2 regions of the Alkalihalobacillus sp. NPDC127517 genome follow, and region 1 is predicted to be linked to the other one. Evidence: predicted binding sites of a transcription regulator. Region 1 holds the regulator's gene; the other holds the start of a gene.

Region 1 (3,428 bases):
CCAGTTGGAATTGCAGCAGCCCTTTTAGTAGCACTTGCCTTAAACAAAGTGAAAGGAAAAACCGTTTATCGTGTCTTTTTCTTTATGCCTGTGGTAACTAGCTCCGTTTCAATCGGTGTGATCTGGATGTGGTTACTAAACGGAGACATTGGACTCATTAACCAGCTTCTAGCGATGATTGGAATTGACGGGCCGAATTGGCTTACGGATCGAAATTTAGTTCTACCCTCAATTGCAGGCTTAAGTATTTGGTGGGGACTTGGAACAAACATGGTTATTTTCTTAGCAGGACTACAAGGGATCTCTCGTAGCTATTACGAAGCAGCTGATATTGATGGTGCGTCATCGATTCAAAAATTCTTGCATATTACCTTTCCACTACTCTCGCCAACAACGTTTTTTGTTGCCATTATGTCAGTAATTGGCTCCTTTCAAGTATTCGACCAAGCCTATGTTATGACTCAGGGGGGCCCAGGTAAGGCGAGTTATACACTTGTTTATCATATTTATGAGACGGCTTTTGGACGGACGGCTTTTGGTCCAAGTACAGCTTCAGCTATGGTACTGTTTATGATTATCCTGATGTTCACACTGATTCAATTTTCAGTCTCAAGAAAGTGGGTGCACTATGAAGATGGAGGAAGGTAAAACAACGATTGAACAACAACCACCAAAACAAGTGCGTCAAATAAAGAAATCTAAAATACGACCATCTCAAATCGTCCTCCACCTTGCATTGATTATTGGATCACTTTTGATGGCAGGTCCATTTATTTGGATGGCATTAAGTAGCTTAAAATCATTTGAGCAAATCTTTGCCGTTCCACCTGTCTGGATTCCAGATCCATTTATGTGGAGTAATATCACAGATTCATTAAGTGCGATGCCGTTTGGTCGAGCTTATTTTAATAGCTTTTATATTTCATTTGTTGTTGTATTTAGTCAGTTGCTCACATGCTCAATGGCTGCATATGCATTTGCAAAGATTAAGTTTCCAGGATCTCGCTTTTTATTTGTCGCATTTCTAGCAACCATGATGGTTCCAATGCAAGTGACTCTAATCCCTTTATATATCATTATGGATACGATCGGCTGGGTGAACAGTCACCTATCCATTCTCGTACCAAATGCTTTATTTAACGCTTTTGGCGTTTTCCTGCTCAGACAATTTATTATGGGGATTCCAAAAGAGATGGAAGAAGCAGCTGTTATGGACGGAGCAAACCCGCTTTATATTTATTGGAAAATCATTCTGCCACTTGTAAGACCGGCTCTAGCAGCATTCGGGATCTTCTCGTTTATCGGGATATGGAACAACTTTATCCAGCCGTTAGTCTTTTTAAGTGATCAGGATTTATATACGGTACCGTTATTACTAGCAACATTTAAAGGACTATATGTGACAAACTGGCCACTTATGATGGCAGGAGCAACCATTTCTGTTATTCCGGTTCTCGTCATTTATGTATTTGCCCAACGACAAATCATTGAGGGAATTGCATTAACAGGTGTGAAAGGGTAAACCCTATACAAATCAAGGAGCCAGGTTTTCCAAATGGAGAACCTGGCTACATGTCTTTAAAGAATTGGATAAGCAAATAAAACATCTTGTCTGATAGAACAAGTAATAATAAAATTTCACGTACCGTATTATATAACGTTTCTAAAATAAGAGGCAAGGACAAAAAAACAAGCTGACTAGTGAGGTCAGCTTGTTTAATGAGAAAATTAATGAATCGTCCGAAAGACACCAATCACTTTTCCTAAAATCGTAACAGATGAAAGAATGATCGGTTCCATTGATGCATTCTCAGGTTGAAGTCGAATTCGATCTTTTTCCTTAAAGAAGCGTTTAACCGTTGCTTCATTTTCATCTGTCATGGCAACGATAATGTCTCCGTTATTAGCAGTCTGCTGCTGTCTAACAATCACCATGTCACCATCGTAGATTCCAGCCTCAATCATACTTTCCCCTTCAATTACTAACACATATGTATTGTCATCAGCCGTCATATGCTCTGGAAGAGGCAAGTAATCTTCAATACTTTCAATCGCAGTAATAGGAAGACCAGCGGTAACCTTACCGATGATGGGTGCATAGCTTGCTTGACGCTTAGGATTTTCGCTAGCCCCTACCATTTCTTCTAAATCTAGTACTTCAATTGCTCTAGGTTTAGTAGGATCGCGACGGATGTAGCCTTTTTTCTCAAGTCTTGATAAATGACCATGAACTGTAGAACTTGATGCGAGCCCAACTGCTTCGCCGATTTCACGTACAGAAGGTGGATAACCTTTTTTGCGGACTTCTACTTTTATAAATCCAAGAATTTCTTCCTGACGTTTAGAAAGCTTTGTCATTCTATTACACTCCTCTAACGTTTCCTTTGTATTTAAATCCTACCATACGAACATATGTAACGCAAACATAAGTTCTGAAAAGATAGTTGACACAAACGAATGTTCCCTTTAATATAAAAGGCGAACAAACATTCTATTAGAGGTGAGCGATATGAGTAAGAAATGGACAGGACAGGAATTCTTTTTACTTGGAGCAGCCATCATTACATTAGGCCTTATGTATATAACGATTTTACTTCCAAATGACCAAATGGATCAGCAAATTGTTGATCGTGTTGACGAACAATATGATAATGTTGTAGAAAGGGTACCAGCAGCAAATGTGGATTACGCGTATAAATTTAGTAATGGAGTAAAAAGTGATGGAAAAACGGACAAATAGGGTCATTATTTATAGTAGAGTAAGTACGGAAAAAGAAGAGCAGCAAACATCACTTGAAAGACAAGAGCAAGAACTTGCCGCAATGGTTAAAGAAAAGCAATGGTCACTTGTTCGTTCCATTAAAGAGAAAGCTAGTGGGTATGAAATTGATCGAGAAGAAATGTTAACGATTCTTGATCTAGCTAAAGAAAAAGCGTTTGATATTTTATTAATACAAGACGAAACAAGATTAGCTAGGGGACATGCTCGTATGGCACTCCTCTATCAGCTAAAGAAATTTGGTATCCATATCTTCACTTTACAGGATCATGAACAGTTGCAACTATCAGAAGCTGATGAGATGGTTTTAAGTATTGTTTCTATTGTTGAGGAATATCAAAGAAAGCTTCATAATTTAAAGATCCGTAGAGGGATGAAGCGAGCGATGGCAGATGGCTACCACCCTGAACAGAACTTTTCAAGCTTAGGCGGAGGCGGACGAGACCGTTTGGATGTTCCGTTACAAGAAATCATTCGTTTAAGAGAAAGAGGACTGGCTTTTTATGATATTTCTGCAACATTAAAAGGGCTTGGATATAATTTGTCAAAAGCAACTGTGCATCGCCGGTATCAAGAGTATATGAAACAAAAAGAGGTAGAGTCTAATGCCAGCAATTAACCTCTGAGCAGTGAAGTTGAAGGTTTTTAT
Region 2 (3,428 bases), on a different contig from region 1:
TAATTCCACTTGGAACATAATTGCTAACTATGTAGGCAGCTTTGATGAAAGTGTTATAAGGGAAATTAAACGTAATTTTGATGCTATTGATGAAGTAGATGAAATAGAAATTGTAAGTGACAAAACTTTTAGAATTTATCTCAATGGTTTACCTTTATATTTTAGCTACTCAGATATGGAGGATGCAAATGGAGATTTAAAAGGTAATCTTACAGTGCGTATTAGAGATTTTCACGCCTCGTACGAAAAAGCTACAAGCCTTTTAAATGAAACAATAGTACCTATACTGGATAGAGTGAAAGAAATAACTGGTGCTAAAAATACAGATAACACTTACAAATTTACAATATCTTTTGGAGAGAAAAATCCTTTTGTAGGTTTGGCTGTTAAAAATGTTGATATGAAAACAATTTCTAATTTCTCATATAGTTATAATAGACCCGTTACTTTTGGCACAAGTTCTGTTACAATTAGTAACAAAAGTATAATATGTGTCACCAATTCACTCAGAGATTTCCAAAATTCAAGCGTGAATTTTTTGACCTTAGTGGGGGACTAATGTGAGAGCTTATCATTTTCTAGATGTAGAAAGTTTTTTAGACTTTACAAATCCAAATAGTCGTTATTCTTCTGATGACGATCAACTCCCTTTGGAAGGCAACGACCAACCAAGCAGTTTATTAACTTTGACAACTAAAGACTATTATGAAGGTTTTCAAAAATATGTAATAGTCCATGAAAAGTTAAAAAAGAAGTCCGGAAGAGCTTACGATCAAGAAATTTTATTTAAGCAATTTATTGAAAGTAAGAATATGAACGCTTATTATCATCCTGAGAAAAAGTTACTACTAGTTGAAGGTGATAAAGGCGGAGTTAATGGGTGGGTAAGACGTTTTAGTAAAGTATTTGGTGATAAATTCAGGGTTTCAAGATCAAATGTTGATTTTCCTTATCTAGTTAAACATTCTGAGAATGTTTGGGGAGGGTGGATAAGTGGTTTTAATGACGGTTCATTAAAAAGTGTTGCTCTTTTTGGTGATCATGTTAATTTAAATGAAGATTATAGTAGGCTAGAAGCAGCGGGGAAACTTAGTTCTTTGAACTGTGCTTTAACGTTTGAGAAGAAAAGTTATGATTTTACTATTACAGCTAATAAAACAGTAGTAATAATGCAAAATCAAACTTCAGAGCAGGACTTAGATCTATTAATGCATTTAAAACCTATACTTTATAAAGAAATTTAATATTGTTTCCATAATACTTAAAAGAGCTTAAAAGGCTCTTTTTTATATTACCTGGATACTTCTTAAGCAGTCTACTGCTATATATTCAATCTCCCCATCATCCATTTCCACTTTAATTTGCTTCTGATCTCTCGAAACAGATCCAATACAGCAAACCACGTTATGGTACTCCCAATCGCGCCAATAATTAATGACCACACTTTTTGTGTGATTTAATGCATCCATAACCACATAACCAATCTCCTGCAACTCATTTGGATCCAATTCATGCTTTTCTTTGCGGTAATCACGCTCATTTGATAGTCGAATAGCTTCTTTATGTTCCGGTAGCATCATCCGACTACCTTCCCAAGTCAGATTCCCTCTACGTAAGTACGTTTTATATTCTTCGATCTCTTCAAATGATGGCATCATAAACACTCCTGATCTGATATCTTGCTCTTATTATATGCGAATGAATGTTCGTATTACAACTAGAAAAAAGAACCTCTATTGGGAAAGAGGCTCAGATTTAACTTTATAATTCCTTAATTTGTTAAAAATCAATTTGAATATCAATGCTGCTACCGATAGAATTATAATTTTCGTCACTTGGGGCATCGATTAAAATACGTACCCATTCAACTTCGTTTGGATCAGAATTTTGCAACATATAGCGAATGCTTCCGCTTTTATTAACTGCTCCTAAAAATTCTCCACCAATATGATCGCTAGCCAGTAAATCAGGTTCTAACTGTTCGCCAGTGTTAGTTGTAATAGTTGCTTGGTCCATATAAAAATTAATATCTTCATCCTCTGTATTTGAGATTTCCATATCAATCTGAATAATACCAGTAGCTTCGAAGTCATAGTACTCCGCTAATTCCTCAGGCCATTCAACAACCTCGCTTACAGTAACCTGTGGAAACGAGAGAGTCATTGGTCCTGTTTCAATATCGACTGGATCTTCGCTTCTAGCCAACAGTTTTATAGTGCCATCCTCATTCGTTTCTCCAACTTGTGTTTCCCAATCGTTATCAGAGTCTGCTTCTATAATATTAGATTCTTCTGCAGCCTCATCTGTCTCAGCATCGGCAGTTATGTCTTCGGTTTCTGCGGGCTCGCTTGTTGTTGGTTCATCGCTATCACCACAGGCGGCCAAAGCTAATACACTTATTAGTCCTAACGATAATAATATCTTTTTCATGATGTAGTCCCCTTTAATTAAGTAATGAACACAGTTATTTATTATAAAAGTTTTAATGCTTTAGTCATACTCTTTCGACAAAAATAGACATTAATTATCTAAACATTTTCCTTACTGACTTATTAACTGCTCTATGTGCAGGCCTTGCTACCGTTCTCCTGGCAACTCGTTTATGGTAAGTGCCTTTGCTTACAGCCTTAGCATCGCCGAATAGTCTTAAGATCTTAAAAAAAGCTCTCATGGACTTCACCGCCTTTAGTAAGTAAATCGTACTATTTTCTACGGTGTGCGACAACATAAAGTTTCCAATTATAAATTTAACTTTTCAAGTCCCTTCTTAATTTTAACCTCGGTTTCTATCTTCGGTCTGTACTCTTCATCATTACACATCTTGGAAATGATGGTCCGATTAACACCTGATGCCTGAGCCATCTCTTGTTGCGAAATATTGTTCCTATCTAACATCTTACCGAATTCTGTTCGTTTCTTCCCCAATCCAAACATTCTCATCACCTCATCAAAAGCATTGACAAAGATTTGTTTTTTTATTCAGGGCAAAAAACGTGCATAGTGGACAAGCAGTGATCCATAGCCTTTATCAAAGGACAACAAGACGTCCTTACATTTAAAGGGGGCAAACACCTATGACAAAGGAAATGGCAATGGAGCTACTTGAAAGCACTGATATCTACCTAACGGAAGAGGAACGTCAATGCCTGTTAGAACTAATTGGATTGAAAGAGATAGAGAATGAGAATGTATAGACCAACCGTGAGATACGATGAGGAATTTAGAAAGTACGTAAACAATCTCTTTCATGCAACAACATTAGATCGTAATCAAATCATTCGAGCAGCACTTTTTGCAAGTGCTCATTCTGAGACTTTCAAGGGATTGATTAGTGAACATTTAAAAACTGACGTCCCTCTCTCTCCCCTACTGTGGGAGCTATCAGACTACCAGCTATGGATGGAGCAGACATGGAAAGCGAAAGAAGA

Evidence for each region. The regulator LexA, encoded in region 1, represses DNA repair genes until DNA is damaged. The targets are predictions, from matches to a motif close to CGAACATATGTTCG.
Region 2: the regulator LexA is predicted to act here: its motif matches at 1,696-1,709, upstream of ACQKKO_RS15765 (YolD-like family protein).

What each region holds. Positions count from the first base shown of each region.
Region 1 covers NZ_JBNNQX010000010.1:130,447-133,874, forward strand. Annotated here, with positions in the region: gene ACQKKO_RS14955 (carbohydrate ABC transporter permease) at 1-648, shown strand, start outside; gene ACQKKO_RS14960 (carbohydrate ABC transporter permease) at 635-1,522, shown strand; gene lexA (transcriptional repressor LexA) at 1,729-2,358, opposite strand; gene ACQKKO_RS14970 (hypothetical protein) at 2,510-2,740, shown strand; gene ACQKKO_RS14975 (YneB family resolvase-like protein) at 2,721-3,398, shown strand.
Region 2 covers NZ_JBNNQX010000011.1:95,415-98,842, reverse strand. Annotated here, with positions in the region: gene ACQKKO_RS15775 (hypothetical protein) at 1-559, shown strand, start outside; gene ACQKKO_RS15770 (hypothetical protein) at 561-1,244, shown strand; gene ACQKKO_RS15765 (YolD-like family protein) at 1,287-1,655, opposite strand; gene ACQKKO_RS15760 (hypothetical protein) at 1,780-2,430, opposite strand; gene ACQKKO_RS15755 (helix-turn-helix domain-containing protein) at 2,740-2,934, opposite strand; gene ACQKKO_RS15750 (hypothetical protein) at 3,181-3,428, shown strand, end outside.